DNA from 2 places in the Enterobacter sp. LM3 genome. Region 2 is predicted to be linked to the other one. Evidence: predicted binding sites of a transcription regulator. Region 2 holds the regulator's gene; the other holds the start of a gene.

Evidence for each region. The regulator sigma-54, encoded in region 2, starts transcription at its own class of promoters, with help from an activator protein. The targets are predictions, from matches to a motif close to GTTGGCACANNTTTCGCTNT.
Region 1: ACJ9N4_RS02765 (branched-chain amino acid ABC transporter substrate-binding protein) is a predicted target of sigma-54. The motif match lies at 5,837-5,856, and genes of this name have one in related genera.

What each region holds. Positions count from the first base shown of each region.
Region 1 is NZ_JBJURN010000002.1:134,629-142,518, reverse strand. It holds gene ACJ9N4_RS02790 (sensor domain-containing diguanylate cyclase) at 1-187, opposite strand, end outside; gene ACJ9N4_RS02785 (ABC transporter ATP-binding protein) at 652-1,368, opposite strand; gene ACJ9N4_RS02780 (ABC transporter ATP-binding protein) at 1,365-2,240, opposite strand; gene livM (high-affinity branched-chain amino acid ABC transporter permease LivM) at 2,237-3,526, opposite strand; gene ACJ9N4_RS02770 (ABC transporter permease subunit) at 3,538-4,452, opposite strand; gene ACJ9N4_RS02765 (branched-chain amino acid ABC transporter substrate-binding protein) at 4,553-5,674, opposite strand; gene ACJ9N4_RS02760 (YecA family protein) at 6,091-6,759, shown strand; gene tyrP (tyrosine transporter TyrP) at 6,791-7,890, opposite strand, start outside.
Region 2 is NZ_JBJURN010000024.1:14,135-22,024, forward strand. It holds gene elbB (isoprenoid biosynthesis glyoxalase ElbB) at 1-99, shown strand, start outside; gene mtgA (monofunctional biosynthetic peptidoglycan transglycosylase) at 96-821, shown strand; gene npr (PTS phosphocarrier protein NPr) at 861-1,133, opposite strand; gene rapZ (RNase adapter RapZ) at 1,130-1,984, opposite strand; gene ptsN (PTS IIA-like nitrogen regulatory protein PtsN) at 2,030-2,521, opposite strand; gene hpf (ribosome hibernation promoting factor) at 2,604-2,891, opposite strand; gene rpoN (RNA polymerase factor sigma-54) at 2,914-4,347, opposite strand; gene lptB (LPS export ABC transporter ATP-binding protein) at 4,395-5,120, opposite strand; gene lptA (lipopolysaccharide ABC transporter substrate-binding protein LptA) at 5,127-5,681, opposite strand; gene lptC (LPS export ABC transporter periplasmic protein LptC) at 5,650-6,225, opposite strand; gene kdsC (3-deoxy-manno-octulosonate-8-phosphatase KdsC) at 6,222-6,788, opposite strand; gene kdsD (arabinose-5-phosphate isomerase KdsD) at 6,803-7,789, opposite strand; gene ACJ9N4_RS19180 (calcium/sodium antiporter) at 7,804-7,890, opposite strand, start outside.

The DNA of each region.
Region 1 (7,890 bases), on a different contig from region 2:
AGAGCGTTAAGCTGACTCTGTCAGCATAGAATAAGATATTGACCCATTCTGAGAAAGTGTCCAAAACCATCTTAAGTGATCGAGACTCTGATAGCTTGTGGATAAAAGCTGCTGGCAGGATTATACTATTTTCCTCACCATTTCCCATTAGTAACTCTTGCGGGTCAAATTCTCTTTCGTAATCCATAAGCAATTCCGTAAGTATTTATAGTTATATCAGAATGTAGTGAATGAACTATCTAAATGATTTTGATTGTGCTGAATGTTGCATGTAGTATACCATTTATCTATGGGTTTGCACTCATTTTTCTTATCAATTCCATATGAATAAATGCATGGTGTAATATTACAGTTCAAATTTGCGGGCTACTTTCTTGATACTCTTCTTGCATAATAGATATCAGAATGAATTCATTAACTGTGCTAATAATTCATAATTGCATAGATACGAAGAAATTTAATGATGCACAGTGAAGTGAGAACGAAAACTAATTTCATTATTTTTAATCTGTCTTATGAAGATCTGCGACAGGTGACATAAAACATCACATACTAAAAGAACAGTGTTCAAAAAGAATCTCATATTACAGAGAGTGACTTACTGAGATTGCCTGGTGATTCATTTTACGCTGCAGGGTTTCAGCTTCGCAATTAAACCCCTCCCAGATACGCTTTCCTCACCTCCTGATTTCCCAGTAGTTCTTCGCCGCTGCCACTTAGTCGAATCTGACCGTTCACCATGACATACCCACGATTGGACAGCTTCAGCGCGTGGTGCGCATTCTGCTCCACCAGAAAAATGGTCATTCCATTGCGGGCCAGCTCACGCAGCGTCTGGAAGATCTGTTTCACTACAATCGGAGCCAGGCCCAGGCTGGGTTCATCCAGCAACAGCAGCTTCGGGCGGCCCATTAATGCACGGGCGATCGCCAGCATTTGTTGCTCTCCGCCGGACATGGTCATGGCGCGCTGTTTGCGACGCTCTTTGAGGCGCGGAAACAGGTCGAACATGCTTTGCATATCACTGGTGGCATGCTGGTCCCCGATTGGGATGGTTCCCATCAGCAGATTCTCTTCAACGGTCATATCCGGGAAAATACGCCGACCTTCAGGAGCCTGCGCGATGCCGCCGGAAGCGACATAGTGGGTGGATTTATGGCTGATATCCTCCCCGCAAAAAAGGATCTGCCCGCTACGGATACGGGGTTGCCCAAAAATAGACATCAGTAATGTCGATTTGCCCGCACCGTTAGCACCAATCAGCGCCACGGTTTCGCCTTTATTAACTTCCAGGGAGACCTGCTTCAACGCCTGGATCACGCCGTAGAACACATCCACGTCGCGAAATGCCAGCATCGGTTCACTCATAAATTGACCTCGCTTTCATCGGTACCCAGATAGGCGGCAATCACTTTTTCATCATGCTGGATCTGCTCTGGCTTGCCCTGGGCAATGACGTCACCGTGGTCGAGTACGATAATATTGTCCGAAATCTCCATCACCATTCCCATATCATGCTCAATCAGTAATACCGTGATGTCGTGGTGGTCGCGCAGAAAACGGATGATGTTACTCAGCTTACGCGTTTCAACCGGGTTCAGCCCGGCGGCGGGTTCATCCAGACAGATCATCTCCGGCCTGGTGCACATCGCCCGCGCGATCTCCAGACGCCGCTGTTGGCCATACGACATCTCTCCCGCCAGACGATTCGCGCAATCCACCAGATCCACCACCTCCAGCCAGTAAAATGCCCTGTCCAGTGCATCACTTTCCGCCCGCCGGTAAGCCGGTGTATTCAGCACACCGGCCAGCAGATTACGATTAACGCGCATATGCTGCGCGACCAGCAGATTTTCAACGACCGACATTTCGCGAAAAAGGCGGATGTTCTGGAAGGTGCGCGCAAGCCCCGCGCGATTCACAAGATGGGTACCGCCGAACATTTTGTAGAAAAGACGTTTCCCGAACTGCGCGGGGTTTACCCAGTCGCCTGACTGGAATTTTTGTCCAAGCACCTGAATGACGTTGGTGGTTTGACTTCGCGTATTGAATAATATGCTGCCGCCAGACGCTTTATAGAAGCCGGTCAGGCAGTTAAACACGGTCGTTTTTCCCGCACCGTTTGGACCAATAAGCGCCGTAATCGATCCACGCTGCACCTCAAGATTAACGTCGTTTAATGCCTTAATACCGCCAAAATGCATCATCAGGTGTTCAACGCATAATATCGTTCCGTTCATGGTGCAACACCCTTACGCACGGCAAACCCGCTGCGGTTAATGCGGATCAATCCGCGTGGACGCCAGATCATCATCACCACCATCAACATGCCAAACAGCAAGACGCGGTACTCTGCAAAGCTACGCAGAAGTTCCGGTGTGACGGTAAGCACAAAAGCTGCCAGCACGACGCCCAGCGTTGACCCCATCCCGCCCAGCACCACGATGGCGAGGATCAGTGCGGATTCAAAAAAGGTGAACGAGGTCGGGTTCACAAACCCCTGCCAGGTGGCGAAGAATACGCCTGCAATCCCGGCCGTTGATGCGCCCAGCGTAAAGGCTGAGAGCTTGACCAGAACATGATTTAACCCCATTGAACGACAGGCAATTTCATCTTCCCGTAGTGCCTCCCATGCCCGGCCAATCGGCATGCGCGTCAGACGGTGCTTGATGTAAAGCACCAGCAGCACCACCAGAAACAGTACCGCGTAGATAAAGATAAACTTCATGTTCGGGTTATATGTCAGGTGGAAAAATTCGTGAAACGGCACGCCGCCTTCTTTAGCGCGCCGGCCAAACTCGAGACCGAAGAAGGTGGGAGGAGGAGCCGAGACGCCGTTAGGACCGCCGGTAAAGGCCAGCCAGTTGTTCAGGATCAGGCGGATAATTTCTCCGAACCCGAGCGTCACAATAGCCAGATAGTCACCATGCATACGCAGCACCGGGAAACCAAGCAAGGCACCCGCGGCGGCGGCCATCAGCGCCGCCAGCGGCAACATGCTCCAGAACCCTAATCCCAGATACTGATACCCCAGCGCCAGACCGTACGCGCCAATGGCATAAAAGGCGACATAACCCAGATCCAATAACCCCGCCAGACCCACAACGATATTCAGTCCCAGACCAAGAAGAACATAGATCAGCCCGAGAATGGCAACCGTCAGCACATATTTGGTGGCGACAAAGGGAAAACAGATCGCCAGCGCGATGATCAGGGGGATTATCCAGCGCATGCGGCTCTTGTATTCCGGTGGCCGGACATAAACGCCCGCGCTGTCAGCGTCAAAACGTGCCTGGAAGCGTGCGCCAGCGGGAGTACCTAAAAAGGCGCTCAGCAGAAAACGCCCCAGCATAACGATGCCGACCATCCACGCCAGCCGCTGCCCGGCAAAGTTAAAGCTGTATCCGTCCAGCACCACGCCTGCGATAGGGCCGAAAATAATCAATGCAACCAGCCCGGAAAAAATGGCGTCCAGAATGCAGCGTTTAAGAGAGAAACCATCAGTCGAAACCGCGCGTGATCTCATTGCTTTCTCCCTCACACTTTGGCCACGATGGGCCGACCAAGCAGCCCCTGGGGACGGAAAATCAGGATCATGACCAGTAATCCAAACGAGAACACATCTTTATAATCCGAGTTCACCATGCCGGAGAATTGTGCTTCTGCTACGCCCAGAATCAGCCCGCCGAGCATCGCGCCTGGCAGGGAGCCAATGCCGCCGAGCACCGCCGCCGTAAAGGCCTTGATGCCAATGACAAACCCGACATAAAAATCAAAGGTGCCGTAGTTCATGGTGATTAACACACCCGCCAGTCCGGCCATCGCCGCACCGATGACAAACACCAGGGAAATAATCCTGTCGGTGTTAATGCCCAGAATGGAGGCCATTTTGCGATCCTGCTGTACCGCCCGACACATCCGTCCAAGGCGGGTATTGCTGATTATCCAGGTGAGCAGCAGCATTCCCGCGAACGAGGCGACCAGAATAAAAATTTTGGTGTAGGTTATCTGGACAAAACCTTCACCCAGATGCACGCGGAATACACCATCCAGCATGGTAGGCACCCCTTGCTGGCGCGGCCCCTGGCTTAACTGCGCATAGTTTTGCAGGATAAGCGACATCCCAATGGCGGAGATTAGCGGGGCAAGACGGGTGGAGTTACGTAGCGGTTTATAGGCAATGCGCTCGATAGTCCAGCCGTAGACACCGGTTACCACAATGGTGAAGACCAGCGTGCCGAGGATCAGCAGGGGGAATGACTGCAGGCCGAAGAATGACAGCAGCGCCAGGCCAATGGCACAGAGATAGGCGGAGATCATATACACTTCGCCGTGGGCGAAATTAATCATACCAATGATGCCATACACCATCGTATAGCCGATGGCGATTAATCCGTAGACGGAACCCAGCGTTAAGCCATTGACTAACTGTTGCAGGAAGAATGTACTCATCATCGCGCGCTCGTGTTTTGAGGCCGCGCCTTGCGCGCAGCCTGGTGTTTATTACGCGTCGACAGGCGAACCTGCCGACGTTGAGCGTGACTCCGTCCCGTTACTGCACTTCCTTATATTTCCCTTTGTCGTCCCACTGATACACCACGTAGTCAGAGACTTTCAGGTCACCTTTGCCGTCCCAGGCTTTTTTGCCCATCACCGTATCGACGGAATTGGCTTTCAGCCATTCGCTGGCTTTGGCCGAGTCCTTGCCACCCGTGGCCTTAAAGGCGGCAGCAATCGCCTGAACTGAAGCGTAGGAGTAGAGGGTATAACCTTCCGGTTCGAATTTACCCGCGCGGAATTTCTCGATAACGGCCTTACCGTCCGGGATCAGTCGCGGATCTTTACCAAAGGTCATATAGATACCGTTGGTGTATTGCGGGCCGCCCGCCGCGGTCACCATCTCTTCGTTGACAATACAGTCACCGGAGAAGAACTTCGCCTGCACGCCCTGTTCGCGCATCTGGCGAACCAGTGGGCCTGCCTCCGGGTGACAGCCGCCGAAGAACACCACGTCCGGCTTTTGCGCCCCAATTTTAGTGACCAGCGCGTTAAAGTCTTTTTCCCCGCGTGATAACCCCTCGTACATCACATCCTGGACACCGCGTTTTGCCAGCGCGGCTTTGGTGGCATCCGCCAGACCCTGGCCGTACGTGTCTTTATCGTGGATGATCACCACGCGTTTGGCTTTCAGCTTGTCGATGATGAAATCACTGGCGACCTGGCCCTGCTGATCATCGCGGCCACACATGCGGAACATATCGCTCATGCCACGTTCGGTGATCAGTGGGTTGGTTGAGCCGGGGGTGATGGTAATAATGCCCGCATCGCTATACACCTCAGAGGCGGGCATGGTGGATGAGGAGCAGAAATGGCCGACAACCGCGTTGACTTTTTCCTGGTCGACCAGACGGTTGGCGACCGCGACGGCTTGTTTAGGCTCGCAGGCATCATCCCCCTGAACCAGTTTAATCTTTTCACCGTTGATCCCTCCTGCGGCGTTAATGTCTTCAGCGGCCTGCGTTGCGCCGTGCCAGTATTGATCGCCATAGGTGGCATTGGGGCCAGTAAACGGCCCGGCCACACCAATCACAATATCGGCCTGGGCGGAAAATGCCGTGGCCAGACAACCGGCCAATACAAGAGAAAGAGGACTTCTGATAAGTTTCAGCGACATCATTATGTTCCTTAGCAAAGAGGTTTTTGCACCACGGTAAAAATCCGAACGTCCGGCGGTGCAGCCAATCCAGAAGCAAGAGCGAGAACAAAATAACGAGCTCCAGACAACATCCTGCTTAATACGGCGAGGTTTCCTTGCGCGGTGAAGCGCACAGAACATTAAGCAAAATGGTTGCCAGAATGGCTAACCCATTGACTGGGTTGCGACATGTTTGAGTATAGAGCGCCGTTTTATGCAGCCTTGCGGAACGGCCTGAAATTACAGCGGAGATCACATCTCATTAACAATAAAGCCCATAAGTTGTGCAAGGGTCACGATTTGCACGTTTTTGCAGCAATAAAGACCTAAACTTCAGATAGGCACAGGCGGCGATATGTGTCAGGATCTTTCCTTTTTTATCAGGAGTGTCAGCAATGACTGAAGGCCCGTTAAATGAAAGTGAAATGGAGTGGCTGGAAGAGACGTTAATGTCCTACGGTCATGACGATGCGTCCGTGATTGACGTGTCCGAACTCGACGGCATGCTTACTGCAGTGCTTTCCGGCCCCGTTGTGGTTGAGCCAGATGCCTGGCTGGTGGCGGTATGGGGTGGCGAAAAGTACATTCCGCGCTGGAAGAACGATCGTGAAATGAACCGTTTTATCGATCTCTGCTTTAAGCATATGAACGATATTGCTGAGCGCCTGAGCGAATACCCGGAACAGTTTGAGCCGATGTTTGGTTATAACGACGTTGACGGTCAGAGTTACACCGTCGTTGAAGAGTGGTGCTATGGCTACATGCGCGGCGTGGCACTGACAGACTGGTCAGCATTGCCGGAAGAACTGAAGGCCGACCTGGACGCTATTGCGCTGCACGGTACAGAGGGGAATGGCGAGAAGCTGGATGAACTGACCGAAGAGGAATACAAAGCCAGTATCGAGAGCATCCAGCCTGCGGCACTGCGTTTGTATAACTACTGGGTGGCTAACCCGCAGCAGCCGGAAGCGAAAAAGCCAGTTGTTAATGGAACGAAGGTCGGGCGTAACGATCCGTGTCCGTGCGGCAGCGGAAAGAAATTTAAGAGCTGTTGCTTGCACTGATAAAAAAGGGGCTACTGATAGCCCCTTTTCCTTAACCCACTTCCGGTAACATCCCTGCCGCAATTAACATCTGCACCAGAATAACCACGACCCCACAGCCAAATACTATACACAGCAGAGGTTTCCCGCCGGCAACGCGATACCCTTGTTGAGGATGCTGTTGGCGACTCTTCCATGCCAGAAGGGAAGGGAGCAGCAGGGCAAGGACGGATAACGCCACGCCCGCATACCCCAGCGCCATCACAAACCCACGCGGATAAAACAATGCAAAGGCCAGCGGAGGCAGGAAGGTGATGGCACCCGTCTGTAAACGTCCGGTGACGGTATTGCGACGCTGGAACAGATCGGCCAGATAATCAAACAGACCGAGTGCCACGCCCAGGAACGAGGTCGCCAGCGCCAGGTCGGCAAACAGATGCACCGCCAGCTCAACGTGCGGAGAGGTCACTACCTCACGCAGTGCCAGCAGGAAACCATTCAGACCGGCGTGTTCCGCCATCAGGCCAGTGAAGGTCGACGCGTCAATACTGCCCAGCGTCACCAGTTGCCAGAAAATATAGGCAATCAGTGGAATGGCACTCCCGATGACAAAGACGCGGCGAAGTTTGCGAATGTCGCCATTCATATAGCTGACAATGCTCGGCACGCTACCGTGGAAACCAAATGAGGTGAAAATCACCGGAATGGCGGAGAGCGCCAGTCCTTTTTCCAGCGGCAGCGTCAGCAGGTTAATTTTGTGAACATGTGGTGCCAGCAGAACCAGCATGACAATCAGAAAGAGAATTTTGGCACTGAACAGAAAACGGTTAAACAGGTCGACCAGCGAGGTGCCGACACAGACCACGCCACCGCCAATGAGCGCAAAGAAGATGGCACCCGTCGCCGGTGTGATGTCAGAGCCGAACCAGTCGTTGACGCTGGAGGCGATCAATTCCCCGGCTCCGCTGATATAGGCTGCGGTCAGAGCGTACATCAGGAACATCATGCTAAAGCCGGTGACCCACTGGCCGTAGCGCCCCAGATAGCGCGCGGCAAGTGAACCCAATCCGGTATCGGCAGGCACGTGCTGATAAACTTCGAGCAGCAGCAGTGCGGTATAGCACATCAAAGCCCAGAGCGTGCCGAGCAGCA
Region 2 (7,890 bases):
ATCGTTACCACACCTGCGTATATGCTGGCGCAAAATATCGCAGAGGCCGCCACGGGCATTGAAAAGCTGGTGGACAGAGTGCTGGTTCTGACTGAATGAGTCGCCAGTTTGCTGTGGGTACGTGGGTGAAATGTACCCTGTTACGCATTGCGCTCGTGCTGGCTGTTTTCTGGGGCGGCGGGATCGCTTTATTCAGCATTATGCCGGTACCGTTTTCGGCCGTGATGGTTGAGCGCCAGCTCGGCGCATGGCTCTCCGGTGATTTCAGCTATGTCGCTCACTCTGACTGGGTGAGCATGGATGAAATTTCCCCGTTCATGGGACTGGCTGTGATTGCCGCAGAAGATCAAAAATTCCCGGAGCACTGGGGTTTTGACGTGGCGGCCATTGAGAAGGCTCTGGCCCATAACGAACGCCACGAAAACCGCGTGCGCGGGGCCTCGACGTTGTCACAGCAGACGGCAAAAAATCTGTTTTTATGGGATGGTCGAAGCTGGGTACGAAAAGGGCTGGAAGCGGGTTTGACGCTGGGGATGGAAACGGTCTGGAGCAAGAAACGTATTCTGACCATCTACCTGAATATCGCCGAGTTTGGTGACGGCGTGTTTGGCGTTGAAGCGGCCGCACAGCGTTATTTCAATAAACCGGCCAGCCGGTTGAGCCTCTCTGAGGCTGCGTTGTTAGCGGCAGTATTACCGAATCCCGTTCGCTTTAAGGCCAGTGCGCCATCGGGTTATGTGCGCAGCCGTCAGGCATGGATTATGCGCCAGATGCGTCAGCTAGGTGGGGAAGGATTTATGGAGAGAAATAAGCTGATGTAGGGCGGGTAGGCGTAGCGCCACCCGCCTGAGAGACAGGGATCAGTCTTCGTCAAACCCGGCGTTAAACAGGGCAATCACCGCTGCCAGCGCTTCCACTTCCTGTGGGCCAGTGGCTTCTACTTCGATCTGGCGGCCTTTGGCCGAGTCCAGCATCAGCAGTGCAATCACGCTGTTTGCTTCCGCCTCGGTACCTTCATCGTTACGCAGCAGAACCTCTGCATCGAAACCCTGCATCAGCTCAAACAGTTTCATTGCCGGGCGTGCATGCATGCCCAGCTTGTTGGTGATCTCAACGGTGTGTTTTACGGTCATGTTTTACGTTTTTCCAGCGTACGATGACGGGACTGAACGTTCTTCCCGCGCGAACGGAAGTAGTCGGCCAGCTGTTCGGCGATGTAAACCGAACGATGTTTACCGCCGGTACAACCAATCGCCACTGTCAGGTAGCTACGATTGTTTGTCTCCAGCATAGGTAACCATAGCTCAAGGTAGCTTCGCGTCTGGTAGATAAAATTGTGAACTTCTGTGTGCCTGTCGAGGAAGGCCGCCACGGGTTTATCCAGACCGGTCATAGGACGCAGTTTTGGATCCCAGTGCGGGTTCGGCAGGAAGCGCACGTCGAAAACATAATCCGCATCGATAGGAATACCGTGCTTAAAGCCGAAGGATTCGAACACCATCGTCAGTTCACGTTCGCGTTTGCCCAGCAGGCGGGTACGCAACATCTCTGCCAGCTCATGAACGGACATTTCGGAGGTGTCGACAATCAGATCGGCACGGGAGCGCAGCGGCTCCAGCAGATCGCTCTCTTCGTCGATAGCGCTTTCCAGAGAGAGATTTTTACTGGAAAGAGGATGCAAACGACGGGTATCGCTGTAGCGACGAATCAGGGTGTTGCGGTCAGCATCAAGGAACAGCAGCTGAGGTGAGAAAGACTCCGGCAGGTTGCTCATCGCCTGCTCAAAGATTTCTGGTGATTCGGGCATGTTACGGACGTCGATACTGACGGCCGCCGAGATTTGCCTGTCGGCAAGCGTCCGCGCCAGATCGGGCAGTAACACGACCGGCAGGTTATCTACGCAGTAAAAACCCATATCTTCCAGCGCACGCAGGGCGACAGATTTTCCCGACCCTGAACGACCGCTGACGATCATCAGCACCATGTTCCGTTTCTCCTCAGGACAACAGATGTGAAGGCCATCTCCCGGTTATGCATCATCCTGATTGCCTTCTGCTTCAGTGATAATCTGATAGAGCTCTTCATCACTTTGGGCTGAACGCAGTCGACGGCAAATGGTTTTATCGGCCAGACGTTTAGCAACCAGCGAAAGCGTATGCAGATGCGTTTTCGTCTGGTCGGCAGGAACCAGCAGCGCGAAGAGGAGATCGACGGGCTGGTTATCAATGGCATCGAAGGCGATAGGCGTTTCCAGCTGCACAAATACACCGACGGCACGCAATGTGTCTTCTTCCAGTTTGCCGTGCGGGATCGCGATGCCGTTGCCGATGCCGGTACTGCCCATTTTTTCGCGGGTCAGAATCGCTTCGAACACCACCTGCGGCGGCAGTCCCAGCTGTTTTGCGGCCAGTTCACTGATGATCTCCAGCGCACGTTTTTTGCTCTGGCAGTGAACGCCACTGCGGGTACATTCCTGGTTAAGGACATTGCTCAGTTGAAGAGCGGAATCGTTGTTCATCATAATTTCACCTAAGCGCTAACTGCACAAATGGCCTGTTGTGTTTCACAACAGGCCTGTCTGCACCCGTTAACTGCCCGGACAATTAGTGTTGTTTCAGTTTATCTTTATGTTTATTTAGCTGCCGCGCAAGCTTGTCAATCAAGCCGTCGATAGCAGCGTACATGTCTTGCCCTTCCGCACTGGCATGGAGTTCACCCCCGTTCACGTGCAGGGTTGCATCCGAGATATGAGTCACTTTCTCCACTTTCAACACAATATAGACCTGATTGATCCTTTCGAAATACTGCTCGAGTTTCGCGAACTTAGCGTTCACAAAATCGCGCAAAGCGTCAGTGATTTCGACATTGTGTCCTGTGATGTTGAGCTGCATAGTGTCTTCCTTATCGGTTGTGTCAGACCAGTTGTTTACGCTGGTTAGACGGCGGAATGGATAAAGACTCTCGATACTTCGCAACAGTGCGGCGTGCCACCATAATACCCTGGTCGGACAGCATGGTGGTTAACTTACTGTCACTCAGTGGCTTCGCGGGATTCTCCGCGGCGATCAACTTCTTCACCAGTGCGCGGATCGCCGTTGACGAGGCTTCGCCACCGCCTTCGGTGTTCACATGGCTGGAGAAGAAATACTTAAGCTCAAAAATGCCTCGCGGACTGTGCAGATACTTCTGCGTGGTCACACGAGAAATGGTTGATTCGTGCATTTCGACGGCCTGGGCGATGTCCGCCAGTACCATCGGTTTCATATACTCTTCGCCCTGCTCGAAGAATGCCTGCTGCTGCTCGACAATACAGCGGCTCACGCGCAGTAGCGTATCATTTCTGCTCTCCAGACTTTTGATCAACCATCGTGCTTCCTGCAAATTGCTACGAATATATTGATTATCGGAGTCGTTGCGCACGCTGGTGCACATGGAGGCATACTGCTGGTTGATTTGCAGGCGAGGGATGCTGTCGGAATTCAGTTCAACGACCCAGCGGTCATTATGTTTTCTCACCAGTACGTCCGGAATGACATATTCCGGTTCGCTGGTCTGGATCGACTGTCCGGGTCGCGGATCGAGCGACTGAATCAGGTTAACCGCCTCTTTCAGCACTTCTTCTTTCAGACGCGTGACGCGCATGAGCGTGCGGAAATCATGGTTAGCCAGAAGATCCAGATGATCGCTGATGATTAAGCGGGCTTCTTCGATCCACGGCGTCTCTTTACTGAACTGCGACAGCTGGATCAAAAGGCAATCACGGAGATCTTTCGCCGCCACGCCAACCGGGTCGAAGCGTTGGATACGCTTCAAAACGGCTTCAATCTCTTCGGGCTCGATCTCTTCGTCACCGATACTTTCGAGGATTTCTTCCAGCGTGACGGTCAAATAGCCAGTGTCATCAACGGCATCGACGATAGAGGTCGCAATCGCGCGATCGGTATCAGAGAAAGGGGTGAGCTCTACTTGCCACATCAGGTAATCCTGCAGCGACTGGGTAGTTTCACCCTGATAAACCGGTAGCTCATCGTCCTGGTAGTCTGCACGCGTCCCGGAAGGCGTTCCGGCGGTGTAGATTTCATCCCAGCTGGCATCCAGAGGAAGCTCGTCCGGCATCTCTTTTTGCTCGAGAGCATCAACGGTGTCGAGTGTTTCGGTGTCCTGCGACTGCTGGGTATCTACCTCGTCATGAAGATCGGCTTGCTCCAGTAACGGATTGCTGTCCAGTGCTTGCTGGAGCTCCTGCTGGAGTTCTAATGTAGACAGTTGCAGCAGGCGAATTGCCTGCTGTAACTGCGGCGTCATTGCCAGTTGTTGGCTGAGCCTTAATTGCAAACCTTGCTTCATGTTCAGAGCATTTTTCTCCGGTTCGGCGTTACGTTACCTCTACCCTATCAGAGTCTGAAGTCTTCCCCAAGATACACGCGCTTAACATGATCATCTTCGAGGATCTGCTGCGGCGTACCGTGGGCAATCAGATGGCCCTGGCTAACAATATAGGCGCGTTCACACACGGCCAGCGTTTCACGGACGTTGTGGTCAGTGATCAATACGCCAAGCCCGCTGTCGCGCAGGTGTTCAATAATGCGTTTAATGTCGATAACGGAGATTGGGTCAACGCCCGCAAACGGTTCATCCAGAAGGATAAATTTCGGGTTTGCAGCCAGCGCACGGGCAATCTCAACACGACGGCGTTCACCACCTGACAGCGCCTGACCCAGGCTGTCACGCAGGTGCTCAATGTGAAATTCTTCCATCAGTTCATTCGCGCGATCCTGACGCTGTTCGCTGGTCAGGTCGTCGCGAATTTGCAGTACCGCCATCAGGTTATCGAAAACGCTCAGACGGCGGAAAATGGAGGCTTCCTGAGGCAGATAGCCGATACCGCGACGCGCGCGCGCATGCAGTGGCAGAAGGCTGATGTCTTCGTCATCAATGACAATGTTGCCAGCATCACGCGGCACAATGCCAACAACCATGTAGAAAGTCGTGGTTTTACCCGCACCGTTTGGGCCGAGCAGGCCAACGATTTCGCCGGAGTTGACGGTCAGACTGACATCTTCCACGACACGGCGGCCCTTATAGGCTTTCGCGAGATTTTTTGCAGTTAATGTTGCCATAACGAATTAGTTACTCTTCTTCTGTGCCGGGGCCTGGCCCTTACCTTTGTCCTGCAGCTGCGATGGAACAAGCACGGTGGTTACGCGTTTGCCTTTCTCGCTGGAAGCCTGCATTTTTTGCTCTTTCACCAGATAGGTGATCTGGTCACCGGTGATATTGCTGTCCAGCTGTTCCAGGTAGGCATTACCGGTCAGGATGACAAGATCCTTCGCCAGCTCATAGTGCATATGTGTGGCATGACCTTTTACCGGCTTACCGCTGTCCTGCATCTGATAGAAGGTGGCCGGGTTGCCATAGCCATCAATAATTTCTTTGCCTTGCTCACCGCCAGGACGGGTGACGACCACTTTGTCGGCGTTAATTTTGATGGTGCCCTGGGTCATTACGACGTTGCCCGTAAAGGTGACGACGTTACCCTGCATATCGAGCGACTGCGTGTCGGATTCGATATGGATAGGCTGTTCGGTATCGCCAGTCACAGCAAGCGCGGGAAGACTGGCTGCCAGCATCGCACTGGCGATAATTACTTTAAGGCTGAGTTTGTTTGTTTTGAATTTCATAGGAGGTTCTAACCTTTTCAATCAGCTCGGCATTTTTGCTGCGTAAGTTCCCGCGCATTCTCAGACCGCTGGAATTAAATGTTGTGCCATACAATGTGACCAGATCCTGCGAAGTCACGTCCTGGGTCACCAGGTTGATTTGGGCATTATCTGTCGTAATTTTGCGTAGTTGCGAGTCAGCGGTCAGGGCGTTGACTTCAACGTGGCCATACAGGTAAAGCATACGGTCATTTGTCAGTTTTGCCCGGTCTGACTTAATTGACCACGTCGGAACTTTGTCAGTATCAAACGTCGTCATGACTGGCTGGGTAAACCACGAAATACCGTCATTTGAAAAATATTCAACATGCTGGGCAATCAGGCGATAGTTCAGCGCACCTTCCGGGCTGTAGACCACGGTGTCGCTGTGATCGCTTTTATAGGTTGGATCGTTAGTATTGACCACTTCCGTTTGTGTATCGTCACGATCGGCAAGGTTCACGCCAATCAGTACCAGTGCGACAAGCGAAAGCAGAATGATAACCCAACGTCTGGTTTTACTCATATCGATTGCCCTTTGGCCTCATCAAGCTTGCCCTGCGCCAGCAGAAGCAGATCGCAGACTTCACGTACAGCACCCCGGCCACCGTTGATATGGGTGACGTAGTCAGCTCGCGGGATCAGCAGCGGATGCGCATCCGCAACCGCGATACTCAGGCCGACTTCAGCCATGACCGGCCAGTCAATCAGATCGTCCCCGACATAGGCCACGTTTTCCGGTGCAATAGCCAGTTTTCCCAGTAAGTCATTGAAGGCTGCCACCTTGTCGGATTGTCCCTGGTAAAGATGGGTAATGCCTAACGTTTCACAGCGGTCTTCTACAAGTTTAGCTTTCCGCCCGGTGATGATGGCAACTTCGATACCCGACGTCAGCGCACAGCGAATGCCGTAGCCGTCGCGAACGTTAAACGCTTTCAGCTCTTCACCATTATTGCCCATATAAATCAGACCGTCGGAGAGTACGCCATCCACATCGAGGATGAGCAGACGAATATTTTCTGCCTTCGCCATCATATGGGTACTGACCGGGCCATAACAGGTTGCAAGGGATGCACCCGCATTACTCATTGTCTTATCCTTCATTACACTACGCCTGCGCGCAGCAGATCATGCATATGTACCACACCCAGCAATTGGTCGCCATCGGCAACCATGACTGAGGTGATATGACGGGACTGCATCAGGTTCAGCACATCCACTGCCAGGGTGCCAGGGCGAACGCGGATGCCGCCTGGGGTCATGACATCGGCGATCCCGAGCGTGCGGACGTCGACACCCATATCGAACACGCGGCGTAAGTCGCCGTCGGTGAAAATTCCCTGAATTTTCATCAGGTCGTCGCACACCACCGTCATACCCAGATTTTTACGGGTGATTTCCAGCAGCGCATCGCGCAGGGAGGCCGCTTTACTGACGTGAGGGATCTCATCGCCAGTATGCATAATGTCGTTAACCCGCAGCAGCAGCTTACGCCCCAGCGCACCGCCAGGATGGGAAAGCGCGAAATCTTCAGGGGTAAAACCACGCGCTTCCAGCAGCGCAACGGCAAGCGCATCACCCATGACCAGCGCCGCCGTGGTGCTGGACGTTGGCGCAAGGCCAAGCGGGCAGGCTTCTTTGGGAACTTTGACGCACAGATGAATATCTGCAGCGCGCGCCATGCTGCTTTCGGGGCGGCTGGTCATGCAAATCAGGGGAACCTGCAGGCGCTTCAGTACCGGGATCAGCGCCAGGATCTCATTGGATTCACCAGAGTTCGACAGCGCAATAACGACATCCTGTGGCGTTACCATGCCCAGGTCACCGTGCGCGGCTTCCCCCGGGTGAACAAAGAAGGAGGAGGTTCCCGTGCTGGCAAACGTCGCTGCCATTTTGCGTCCAATATGGCCGGACTTGCCCATTCCCATCACCACAACTTTACCGGCACAGTAGAACATCTTCTCACATGCCTGACTAAAGTCCTGGTTAATGTACTGATCTAACTGCGCCAGACCTTCACGTTCAATCTCCAGAACATCTTTGCCTGCTTTCTGAAAGTCAAAACCCGGCTGCAATTCTACTTGCGACATAATACGTTTCCGTTTTACCCAGAGAGAAGAGGCGAAAGCCAGTACAGCATCGCCATCCATACGATAAATCCACCTGTCAGCAGCGCACCTGCGCCTTTGCC